Regions from separate parts of the Peribacillus sp. NPDC097295 genome, predicted to be linked through region 3. Evidence: riboswitches for the same ligand, from Rfam matches in the RefSeq annotation. Region 3 holds a riboswitch; each other region holds the start of a gene.
What was found. A riboswitch is a leader RNA that binds a small molecule or an ion and turns the genes downstream of it on or off. The one in region 3 is predicted to bind cobalamin.

Region 1 (3,132 bases), on a different contig from region 3:
TGATCCCTGCTGATTCCAATGCCTCTACTTCTTGTTTCAAGGCCAATGCCAATTGATAGCAGATATTTTCCCGTGAAATATCGTCACGGACGAACGACCAGTTCAGAATCGTAACGGGACCGGTCAGCATTCCCTTCACCGTTTTTTTAGTCAAGGCTTGTGCATACACACTTTCTTTGACCGTCATCGGATCGATGAAATGGACATCGCCATAGATCACGGGAGGCTTTACACAGCGGGAGCCATAAGACTGAACCCATCCTTTTTCAAGAAAGACGAATCCACCCAGCTTATGACCGAAGAACTCGACCATATCCGTTCGTTCGAACTCCCCGTGCACAAGGACATCCAAGCCGATTTCTTCCTGGATATCAATCCATCTGCCAATCTCCTCGTTCACGAATGCTTCATATTGATCAGATGTCCATTCACCGCGTTTGAATTTCCCGCGGGCCTGTTTAACTTCCGCGGTCTGCGGAAAGCTTCCAATTGTAGTGGTTGGAAGGAAAGGCAGGTTGAAATACTCCTGTTGTTTTTGATAGCGCTGTTTAAATGGCAGGGTACGGCCATGGGTTTGCAGCTTCGACTGTTCAACAGCGGATTGCACGTCTTTATGGTTTCTGGCCTTTGAATTCTTTAAGGTCTGCCATGCAGCTTTGTTTGCCGCCACCTTTTCTTCGATTGATTCTAGACCTTCGTTGTTCCCTCTGACCAAAAGCGTGATTTCTTCTAGTTTCTCATCAGCAAAGGCAAGGGCTTCTTTCACATCGCTAGCTAGTTCTGTCTCGTTTCGAACCGTCACTGGAACATGTAGCAGGGAGCAGGAAGGTTGAAGCCAAATTCGATCTTCGGCTACGTGTTTCGTAATGGACCCGACCAACTCGATTTTTTTCGTCAAGTCAGAAAGCCAAATATTTTTCCCGTCAATCACACCGGCCCCAAGTATTTTATCTTGCGGGAAACCGACTGTTTGAAGATTGCTGAGATTTTTTCCTTTGTCATGGACCAAATCAAGGCCAATTCCTTGAACGGGCAAGTCGATCACTTCTTGGTAGTGCTCTACAGCATCAAAGTATGTTTGCAGCATGATGTTCAAGTTGGGTGCAGCTTCATTCAATTTTTCATACAGGTATGTAACAGTTTTCATTTCGTCTTTGGAAAGGGAAGAAACAAGGGAAGGTTCATCGATCTGCACCCACTTCACGCCTTCTTGTTCCAGCTCTCGCAAAATTTTTGTGTATAAAGGCAACAAGCTCAGGATGATGGCCGGAAGATCTTTTTTATCATAGCCTTTTGACAAAGAAATGAATGTGTAAGGTCCGACTATAACCGGTTTCGTATCGATTCCTAGTTTTTCCTTGGCTTCGCGGTAAGCGGCAAGCGGCTTGTTTTCTGTCAACGTAAGCTGAGACTGTTTTAACTCTGGAACGATATAGTGATAATTTGTATTGAACCATTTCGTCATTTCGGAAGCGACTTCATCCTTGTTCCCACGGGCCATTGAATAATAAACGGAAAGGGGGACACTGCCACCTTTATAAGCCGAATATCGCTCAGGCACCAGGCCGAACATGACGGACATATCGAGCATTTGATCATATAACGTAAAGTCGTTGACCGGGATGATATTGATGCCTTGATCCTTTTGTTTCTGCAAATTGCCTAAACGGATCGCTTCCAATTGCGACGTGAATTCCGTTTCGTTTAATGTTCCAGCCCAATATGCCTCTAATGTACGTTTCCATTCACGATCCTCACCGATTCGTGGGTACCCTATATTACTACTTTTCAACACATCCATCTCCTTTTAATGAAATATCAACAAAAAAAGCACCCCTAACCGTCAAAAGAGAAAGTTAGAAATGCTTAAAATAAAGGGGCACGAAAATACCCCTTATCCTTATAAGGTCCCTAACACTTCCCTATCTCCCGTAGGTTAAAACAGTGTTGTCGAAATAGGCAGGTCTCCTGGCTCAAGGAATCTAACTTAGCGGCTAAAGCCTTCCCAATCATAAAGATCAGTGGCAACAAACATAGCCCTAACATTCCCATTACAGTGGCGGGACCGCGCCGGAATTACACCGGACTTCCCTTTTCATCCTAAAAAATTAGGAACCTATCTCCACATATTAAATTCAAAAAAACTCGTCCATATAAAAAACAGATAGTAAATTCTAATAATATAAAATATTATAAAAATTTAACCCATCTTAGCATACCCCAATTGTATGGGTCAACAAGGAAAAAGTCGGGAAATGGGGTCTGACCCCCACCGCATATCGTCAAAACGCCTGCTGCATCTACGTATTTTTCGATCTGAAGTGTTTGGGAAATAGGGTCTGCCCCCCTAAACCGAGCATATATTGACTCGTTTAAGAGTATGTATAGGGGGAGTGGGCTGTTTTGAAATGAGGCGTAGGGATGACCTTTTATATTTTGATTGTGGGGATTATCTTTTGCATGGTGATGAGCATTCGGACCTTATTTCTTTCTGAGTCGGAGGCAAAGAAGTTTTCTCTTGAAGATATGCTCTGGCTCGGCAATTTATATGCGACATTATTAGTTGGTTTTGCACTGATTTATTTATTATACGAGCTTCAGAATCATTCGGTGATTCTTGATATGGGCAATCGGTTGGATGGGACCTTTTCTGAGCAGCTGAAGACATCCTTCTATTTTAGTGCGATGACAATGTTCTCGGTTGGATACGGGGATATCTCGCCAATCGGGATTGGCCGGATGATCGCGACAATCCAAGCATTCATTGGCTACACGCTTCCGGCCGCCTTTGTGATAAGGGCCGTAATCGATTTCGAGCAGAAGGAAAAGAACAAGAAGAAATGAAAGTTGTGTTTCTTTCGATTATTGGGTACGCTTACCATAATGAAAGAAATGGAGGGGTTAGAATGACACTTAACATTGGAGAAAAAGCACCTGATTTTCAACTGCCAGCAAACAACGGAGAACAAGTTTCCCTATCACAATTCAGTGGTAAACACGTTGTATTATATTTTTACCCAAAAGACATGACACCCGGTTGTACAACGGAAGCGTGTGATTTCCGTGACCATAATGAGCAATTCGAAGAGCTCGATGCTGTCATCATCGGGATTAGCCCGGATCCGGCAGCGC
Region 2 (3,132 bases), on a different contig from region 3:
TGCCTTTCATAATGTCCATCGCGTTGATTTTCTCGAAACTATAGCCTGGAAGTACGCCATTTTCTGCGGCCTCTACAGCGAGGGCGTAATGGTCCCTGAAACTTCCTTCCCCTTTTTTCTCATCATAAAAATCTTCGAGGGAGAACCCAAGGGTCTGCTTCACGGTATGCGGATCGAAAAGATACCATTCCTTCCTGTCGCGCACGGCTTCCATGAACAAATCGGGGATACAAACGCCTGTGAAAATATCATGTGCTTTTAAGCGGTCGTCTCCGTTTTGCGTTTTCAAGTCAAGGAAGCTCATGATGTCTTTATGCCAAGCGTCCATATAGATGGCAATGGCACCTTTGCGTTGACCCAATTGATCGACGCTGACGGCGGTTTGGTTAAAGAGACGAATCCAGGGAGTCGTGCCTGAACTGTTTCCGGAAAAACCGCGGATATCAGATCCGAGCGAGCGGATTTTCCCGACATATAGACCGACCCCACCACCGAATTTGGAAACTTTGGCAGCATCATAGTTTGATTGATAGATTCCGTCGATGGAATCTTCTATCGCATCGATGAAGCATGAACTCAATTGCCCGTGGGTCTTACCGGCATTCGAGAGGGTAGGGGTCGCAACCGTCATATACAGGTTGGACATGGCCCAGTACGCTTCTTTAACAAGCTGCAGGCGATGTTCCGTTTTTTCAAGCCTCATGATTTCCATGGCAATGATCATGAAGCGCTCCTGAGGAAGTTCATAGACCTTGTCTTTTTTTGGACGGGCCAAGTATCTGTCATTCAAAAGATAGATTCCGATATAAGAAAAGAGGTTATCTTTTTCCGGATTGATGACTGAACCCAATTCTTCGATCTCCGTTTTTGTGTAGGAATCGAGAAGCTCCGATTTATAAACAGGGTAACGCTGGCCTTCATGCTGTTGCGAGAGTTCTTTGATTAATTCATAGAAAGGTCCATAGCTTCTGCCTTCATAGCCCCGATTTGTCCGGGCATCGCGATACATGGTATTCAAAAGTTCCCTGGCGGCGACAAATGTCCAGTCAGGCGCATCGATATCGACACTTTCAAGGGCAAGCTGTATTAGTTTTTTCGATGTTTGTTCTTCAGAAGCATCACTTTTTCGATCGAGCCATTTAGTGAAGCGCTTTTTAAATTTGTCCATATCAAGCCGGTCTTCGAAATCCTTTGATAGCATATCAAGCTGGATTGATTTTGTTTCGGTTTCCATAGCCGTGTTATATGTTTGAGTCATGAGTATTCCTCCTTAAAACGTACGTAAATAAAAAAAATCCGCCCAATAAATTGAGCGGATCAAACGATAGGATAAAAGAGCCATGAAAAAATAGCCGTTACACTATCGTTTCATCATCTCAATCCCCGAAGAATAAGAAACTTGAAAAAACCAGGCAGGTCTCCTGACTCATGATCATCCTACTTTGAGTCCTTCCCGTATAGAGAGCTATACAGTGGTTTTCTCATTTCGTCACATTTACAGTTGCGGGGACAGTTCCGGGATCACACCGGATTCCCTTTTCAGCCATCTCTGGCACCTTGGTTCATTTTTTCTATATATAGTTATTTGAGTTGTTAGAAAAGTCAATATCTAGTATTTATACTTCTATAATCGTAAGCCATCTGTGCCGATAATTCAACATTTATATTTAAGAAATCCGATTCATATCTATTGACAAGGTCTAATAACGGAAGAGGATAGTGAAAGAATATAGGGGGGAATCGAAAAATCCCTCGAGGATTGTCAGGTGTTTTGTGTTAAAATAAATTGCATAGCAAAACTAGGGATTCTGCTTATTGAAAAGAAAGAACCCTGAAAATCATTTAGGAAAAAGGAGCAAAAATCGTGGAAAAAATATTAGTTTTTGGACATAAAAATCCGGATACAGACACTATTTGTTCAGCCATCGCGTATGCTGATCTAAAAAAACAGCTGGGCGTGAATACTGAACCAGTTCGTCTTGGTGAAGTCAATGGTGAAACGCAATATGCGTTGGACCAATTCAAATTCGAGGCACCTCGCCTTGTTGATAAAGTGGCTGGGGAAGCGGATGGAGTGATTTTGGTCGATCATAACGAACGCCAACAAAGTGCTGAAGACATCGATCAAGTCCGCGTATTGGAAGTCATCGACCACCACCGCATCGCTAATTTCGAAACAAGTGATCCTTTATATTACCGCGCGGAACCGGTTGGTTGCACGGCTACTATCTTAAATAAGATTTACAAAGAAAATGGGATTGAAGTGCCTAAGGCAATTGCAGGACTTATGCTTTCAGCCATCATTTCCGATTCTTTACTATTCAAATCCCCTACATGCACAGAGCAAGACGTCGCAGCGGCTATGGAATTAGCTGAAATTGCGGGTGTGAATGCTGAAACATACGGTTTAGAGATGCTAAAAGCTGGAGCTGACTTGAGTGATAAAACGATTGATCAGCTCATCACTCTTGATGCAAAAGAATTTGCTATGGGAACGGCAAAAGTTGAGATTGCTCAAGTAAATGCTGTTGATCCGAACGAAGTACTTGCAAAGCAAACAGAAATCGAAGCAGCGATTCAGGCTGTCATTGCCGCGAAAGAACTAGATTTATTCTTATTCGTGGTAACGGATATCTTAACGAATGATTCTGTAGCCTTGGCTCTTGGAACATCAGCGTTTGCGGTCGAAAAAGCCTATAACGTTACATTGAATAACAATATCGCCGTTTTAGAAGGCGTCGTGTCACGTAAAAAACAAATCGTCCCAGTTTTAACAGACATTTTCGCTAAGCTATAAGCCGGGCAGATTACAACAGTTATAAAAAAAGGACTCGATGCCACTTTATAATGGCCTTCGAGTCCTTTTTTTAATTCAATGCATCTTTTTCTTTTTCATACGCAATCACAATCAGTTCTTTGTTTGATTCCTCACGCATTTTTCCTTCAAAGAGTTTTAATTCATTGAGAAGGTCCGGTGATAAGTCTGCGGCTGTATAATCCTGATCAGTTGACATGGTTCTTCCTCCAATCCAGAGTATCCTTCACTCTAGTTTGGCGGTTCATGAAGATTTTATGCAATGTAACGTTTACTTTACATAAGAGGCTAGATTCTTTAGCAACTGGGAACTCTCC
Region 3 (3,132 bases):
CCAATATTGAACCAGTTATTAATATTATAGGGTTCAACGTGGATAGTAAGGGACAAAAACAATTACGTGAAGTGGCTGAGGCCGGCGGAGGGGAATTTGAAACCGTCAATGATGCCGATGATTTCAATAAGATGTGGGATGAAGAGCGTAGGGATCTCTGGAACCAATGGTGGAGTTGGGGCAATGAAAATTGGAGTATCGTTCGAGATGAACAAAATAAGAAGATATCCTCTTTACTTGAAGAAAAAAACGATTTCTCTAGATTGTCCTCTGATGAAAGCAATCGCATGTATGAAGCTACGAGTTATTTAAAGGATAAGGATCAAATAAATTATGAGACATGGGAGGAAGTTCGCAGTCTGGTCAAACAACGCCGTGAAATAATAAAAGAGTATTATGACGATAAATATGAAGAGTTGAATACGACTGTGAAAAATGAAGGAGAGAGTTTGAAAGAATCGATTAAAAAGAAAGAAGAAGAGATGAAAGAGAAATATAAAAATTAGAAAATCAAAACCCGCATGATGGTTTCACGCGGGTTTTGATTTGACCTTTATTTGAATAGTTCCGGATATACGGTCTTGGCGGCTAGTTCAACAGCTTCGCCGATACGCGGTCCCGGACGTGACATGACATCTTCGTTAAGCTGATATACTTGATTTTGCTTCACTGCGCTGATATTTCCCCAGCCTTTGCGGGATTTGATTTCATCCACTGCATTTTCCACATAGCCAACGGTTGTAATGATTGTATCTGGGTTGCGCTTGACCACTTCTTCATCAGCTATTTTTGCCCAGCCCTTCTGGTCGGTGAAGATATTATCGATACCGGCCGAAGCTAAAATCTCTTGTTGGAAGGTTTCTGCTCCTGCTGTATAAATTTCAGGGGAAGGACTGATTTCGAAATATGTTTTTTCTTTAGAATCAACATTCGCCACTTTGTCTTCAACATCTTTGATTTGTGTTTGAATAGTCTGGACTAATTCATTCCCTTTTTCCGTTACGCCCATTACTTCGGCGATTTGATTAATATCTCCATATACATCATCGAAATTCACTGCCGATTTAATGATAAAAATAGGAATGCCGGCATCTTCTAGTGGTTTTAATGTTGCTTCATCACCAATCGTATAGGCAAGGATGATATCTGGTTTCAAAGCGATGATTTTTTCGGAGTTGATCGTCATCGAATCAGAAACACGTTCAACTTCTTTAGCTTCCTCAGGATAATTATCATAATCGGTCGCTCCAATCACTTTATCACCTACGCCCAGGGCATATAGAATCTCTGTATTACTCGGTTGAAGTGAAACGACCGTTTTCGGTACTTTATCAAACGTAATTTCTTTTCCATTATCATCAGTGACGGTATAGGCTTTGACATCTTCAGTTGTTTTAGGATCTTGTTTCTCTGTGGATTTTTGGTCATCATTTGAGGCACATCCAGTAAGGAAAAGGGCAAGCATCAGAATGGCAATCCAACTGAATCTTAACGTTCTTTTCATGTTTTATTCCTCCACTTTCTTTTTCATCGGTTTGGTTGGATATGATTTGCTGATAAAGGGAATCTCTTTGACACCAAGCTGTTTATTGACATAGACAGCCATCACGAAAAGAACATTAGCAAGCAAATGAGCATAATCAAAAAGGATAGACGGTACCTCTTTTTCCGTACTGACTTTATGTAAGGCCCTTACTGATTTCTTTGCTTCGCTACGACAAGTGTGCAAAATGCAAGCAGCCGTTGAGCCTTGCGGAAGCACAAATGTTTCAATGCTTTCCTTTACTTCAGCGACATAATAGTCATAGATGTCACTAAGACGGTTCAAATCGTCTTCGCTTATGGCTAATTTCCCACGGGCAGAACCATTTAAATGATAAGCCATCGGCATCAGTTCCATTAAATCATTGTACACTTCAGGAATTTCTTTCGTTAACGAAGCTGCCAGTCCCATCTGTGTCGTCAATGAATCGGTGCGGATTTCATAATCTACAGTTGATGCCGATTCGCGCATGAATGGGTAACATAAAAAACGAAAATCTTTCTTCGACAAAACGTTTCCTCCTTTTCTGGGTAGTGTGAATGACCTTCGCAGTGCTGTTCGACGGCAAAAGAAAAAGCCGACCAAAGGTATTGGTCGGCAAACGGACATCTATGTATCTCGAATTAGAAAAAAGATGGAAGAGTGCCGTACAATCCTCTTAACTTCCGAAGAGCAAAATACGATAAAAAAAAGGCAGGTCTCCTGGCTCGTGCATCTTTTTACTCTAAGAACCTTCCCATTTGAAATGAATGAATGGTATCGTGCGTGCGGATTCATCCTCAAACAGTGGTATATTTCTTATTTCATTAGCACTTACAGTTGCGGAAACAGCTTCGGTCTTACACCGAATTCCCTATTAAGCTGACAAGTCAGCACCTATTTTCTGCATGGTTCATATTCACTTAGTACCATTTTAGCATAACTAATTGCATAAATAGTCAAAAAAATTCAGAGAATGCAGCTTATGGGATAAATTATCTAGTAAACTCACTTTATAGGTTGAAATTGGAGGTTATTGTAAAATTAATGTCGAATATATAAGAGTTGAACATGAGTGATTTATGAAATTATGGGAGGTAGAGGATGATTTATAAACAGGTGAATCAAAAATTGGATATGATTTTAGAAAATATAGAAAAGGTCATTATTGGGAAAAGGGATATTGCAGAATTGAGTCTGGTGGCTCTCCTTTCCGGGGGACATGTCTTATTGGAGGACGTACCAGGTGTGGGTAAGACCGTCATGGTCCGCGCCCTCGCAAAGTCCATCGGAGCGGATTTCAAACGGATACAATTCACACCAGACTTGTTGCCGTCTGATGTAACGGGTGTGTCGATTTTCAACCCAAAGGAACAGGAATTCATCTTCAGGCCGGGACCGATCATGGGCCATATTATATTGGCTGATGAAATCAACCGAACATCCCCGAAAACGCAATCCGCCCTGCTTGAAGGGATGGAAGAAGCAAGTGTGACGGTGGATGGCGTGACAAGGAAATTGGAGCAGCCATTTTTTGTCATGGCCACTCAAAATCCAATTGATTACGAAGGTACATACCCTCTTCCAGAGGCGCAGTTGGATCGTTTTTT
Region 4 (3,132 bases), on a different contig from region 3:
CGATTGGTGGCGCCTATTTACTCCTGATCGATAATCTGGCTCGTTCTGTAACCGCTACGGAAATTCCGCTATCGATATTGACAGCCATTATCGGCGCACCATTCTTTGCGATTCTACTTAGAAAGACAGGAGGTGGGTGGTCATGAAAATCGAGGTGCAGGGAGGGAATTTTTTCTATGCTAAAAAAAGAGAGAAAGCTCCTTTCCTTTACCAGACCGACATTGACTTTTCGTTGAATGACGGAGAGATCATGGCGATTCTTGGTCCGAACGGTGCGGGTAAAACCACGATGCTGAAGTGCATCACCGGCCTTCTGGATTGGAAAAAAGGTCAAACGCTCATCGACGGAAAACCGCTTACTGCGTTATCACGCAAAACGATCTGGAAACGAATCGGTTATGTTCCTCAGGCACATAAAATGGTTTTCGGGTTTACTTTGGAAGAGCTTGTCATTATGGGAAGGGCGCCTTATATCAGTACGCTATCCCAGCCTTCTGCAAAGGATCGGGAGGCTGCCATCGCTGCTCTTGAAATGGTTGGCATTGCTCACCTTGCCAAAAAGTCCTGTAATTCCGTCAGTGGTGGGGAACTGCAACTGGCCTTGATTGCTCGGACGCTTGTGTCGGAGCCGGATGTATTGATTCTTGATGAACCGGAGTCGCATCTTGATATTCAAAAACAAATCGTGATTTTACAGACACTAAAGCGGTTATCGAAAGAGAAGAACATTTCTTGTATCATCAACACGCATTATCCGAACCACGCATTCTACTTGGCTGACCATGTTTTAATGACTGCAAAGGAAAAGCGTGTGGTGTATGGCGAAGTCCGCGAAGTGATGACGGAAGCCCGGATGAAGGAGTATTTCGGAATCGAAATGAAGAAAATCATTTACGAGGAAGAAGATGACTTTTTGATCGAAACGATGGTGCCGAAAGATCTAGGTCTTTTACGTGATCAAAGTACTTGTCGTTTTAATAACTTTTAATCGCAAAAGAAGGCAGCCAAACTGATTGGTTGCCTTCTTTTGCGTTCGAGAGTTACAGAATGTTAATGAATGCGATTTGAAAGTAATCTGAAATATCATATAATACGGTTTCAGAAATAGTGTATAATGAGAGGCAGTGAAATGATATACCTATGAACGATTTGGTGTCTGAAAAGACTTGAAAGGGAAGTTGGTGAAATACCAACGCGGTCGCGCCACTGTAAATGGGAGTAAACGGACGAATGCCACTGTATGAACGAACGTATGGGAAGGCGCCGTTAACAATGACCATGAGCCAGGAGACCTGCCAAAATTCGTACACCAGTTACCTACGCGGATAGGGAGGTGTGTGGCAGAGCTATGCGTCCGTATGTTTAATGCCATACAAGCATCTTCCGTTTTGATGGGGGATGCTTTTTTGTATGCCTTGGAAAATTACAAACCATATGTAGAGAGTTAATTGATTGACCTTTGCTTTTAAAACGATAAAGAAACGCAATTATGATGGGGGTTTTAAAATGAGGAAGATATATAGTTTCATCCTTGTGGTTGGATTGACGATCAGTATGCTGATTGGCTGCAACGATACATCTAAGGAAGGAACAAAAGAGAAGCAGTCGACAAATCAAGCTGAAAATCAAAGCTTCCCACTTACTTTACAAGATGCAGTTGGTGAAAAGGTCGCCATCGAGCAGAAGCCGGAAAAAATCATTTCATTAATCCCGAGTAATACCGAAGCGGTCTTCGCCCTTGGGTTAGGGGAGAAACTTATTGGAGTTTCCGAGAATGATAATTACCCGGAAGAAACGAAAGACATCCAAAAAGTTGGCGGAATGGAAATAGACACCGAGATGATTGTATCCTTACAGCCGGATATCGTTCTTGCTCACGAGAGTGCTCATAATTCCAAAGAAGGTATCCAGCAGCTTAAGGATGCTGGAATTCCGGTACTTACCGTAAACGATGCTCAAAGTTTTAAAGATGTATATACGTCTTTGGAGATGATTGGGAAGGCAACGGGGGAACTTGATAAAGCAAAGGAAATCGTTGCGACGATGCAGAACAAGCTAGAAAAGATCAAAGTAAAAGCCAAGGCCATAAAGGATGAGGAAAGAAAAAGCGTGTTAGTGGAAGTTTCACCGTCACCAGAAATTTATACGACGGGGAAAAACACTTTCATGGACGAAATGCTGGGCATCATCTCAGCGGATAATGTATCGGGAGAATTGGATGGATGGGTAAAACTTGATGAAGAGTCATTGATTGCGGCCAATCCGGATGTCATCATTACAACCTATGGGTATTACACAGGAAACCCAGTCAAAGAAGTCACGGGACGAAGTGGATGGGAAGACATCAAGGCAGTTAAGAATGGAGAGGTCTTCGATGTTCATTCGGATCTTGTCACTCGATCCGGTCCAAGGCTTATAGAGGGAGTAGAGGAACTTGCCAAATCAGTCTATCCGAACGTATTTGACAACTAAACGGGCAATGGCCTATATATTTGCTCTATCGTTTTTGATTATCTCGATGGTAATTGGGATCTCGATAGGCTCGGTATCAGTACCGGTACCGATGCTCTTACAAATCATCGGCACAGAAGTTCTTCATTTGCCCATTGCCGTAGAACCAGATGAGACCTTGACGAATATCGTGATGAACATACGCCTGCCGAGGGTGTTGCTTGCAGGTTTGGTTGGAGCATCGCTTGCAATTGCAGGGGCAGCGTTTCAAGGGTTGCTCCGGAATCCACTGGCTGATCCCTACACATTGGGAATCTCCTCAGGCGCTTCTCTTGGTGCCGTGTTAACGTTGTTCTTAAATATTTCATTGCCGTTTTTTGGCCTCTATACATTGCCTACATTAAGCGTTCTATTTTCATTGATTACGATTTTTTGCGTACTGACCTTCGCCAGAAAAATGGATCGATCGATGAAGGTGGAAACGATTATTTTAACCGGTATCATTTTCAGCTCGTTTCTAAGTGCCTTCATCTCGTTGATGATTGCATTGACGGGTGAGGAATTAAGGCAAATCATCAGCTGGCTGATGGGAAGCGTCTCTATGCGCGGTTGGAATTATATTGCGATTATATTGCCATTTTTCATCGTCGGTTCGCTGATTTTGATGATGAACACCCACGA

Region 1: another riboswitch for cobalamin. It lies ahead of metE (5-methyltetrahydropteroyltriglutamate--homocysteine S-methyltransferase); the one in region 3 lies ahead of ACIQXN_RS17655 (hypothetical protein).
Region 2: another riboswitch for cobalamin. It lies ahead of ACIQXN_RS07030 (ribonucleoside-diphosphate reductase subunit alpha); the one in region 3 lies ahead of ACIQXN_RS17655 (hypothetical protein).
Region 4: another riboswitch for cobalamin. It lies ahead of ACIQXN_RS03875 (ABC transporter substrate-binding protein); the one in region 3 lies ahead of ACIQXN_RS17655 (hypothetical protein).

Annotation. Positions count from the first base shown of each region.
Region 1 is NZ_JBIWCW010000005.1:4,809-7,940, reverse strand. Features, by position in the region: gene metE (5-methyltetrahydropteroyltriglutamate--homocysteine S-methyltransferase) at 1-1,801, opposite strand, end outside; cobalamin riboswitch at 1,942-2,135, opposite strand; gene ACIQXN_RS10780 (potassium channel family protein) at 2,422-2,844, shown strand; gene bcp (thioredoxin-dependent thiol peroxidase) at 2,907-3,132, shown strand, end outside.
Region 2 is NZ_JBIWCW010000003.1:151,526-154,657, forward strand. Features, by position in the region: gene ACIQXN_RS07030 (ribonucleoside-diphosphate reductase subunit alpha) at 1-1,234, opposite strand, end outside; cobalamin riboswitch at 1,395-1,576, opposite strand; gene ACIQXN_RS07035 (manganese-dependent inorganic pyrophosphatase) at 1,865-2,797, shown strand; gene ACIQXN_RS07040 (hypothetical protein) at 2,868-3,014, opposite strand; gene ACIQXN_RS07045 (SulP family inorganic anion transporter) at 3,087-3,132, opposite strand, start outside.
Region 3 is NZ_JBIWCW010000015.1:23,786-26,917, reverse strand. Features, by position in the region: gene ACIQXN_RS17665 (VWA domain-containing protein) at 1-506, shown strand, start outside; gene ACIQXN_RS17660 (ABC transporter substrate-binding protein) at 554-1,504, opposite strand; gene ACIQXN_RS17655 (hypothetical protein) at 1,508-2,014, opposite strand; cobalamin riboswitch at 2,219-2,438, opposite strand; gene ACIQXN_RS17650 (AAA family ATPase) at 2,627-3,132, shown strand, end outside.
Region 4 is NZ_JBIWCW010000002.1:129,685-132,816, forward strand. Features, by position in the region: gene ACIQXN_RS03865 (FecCD family ABC transporter permease) at 1-146, shown strand, start outside; gene ACIQXN_RS03870 (ABC transporter ATP-binding protein) at 143-988, shown strand; cobalamin riboswitch at 1,134-1,314, shown strand; gene ACIQXN_RS03875 (ABC transporter substrate-binding protein) at 1,507-2,472, shown strand; gene ACIQXN_RS03880 (FecCD family ABC transporter permease) at 2,480-3,132, shown strand, end outside.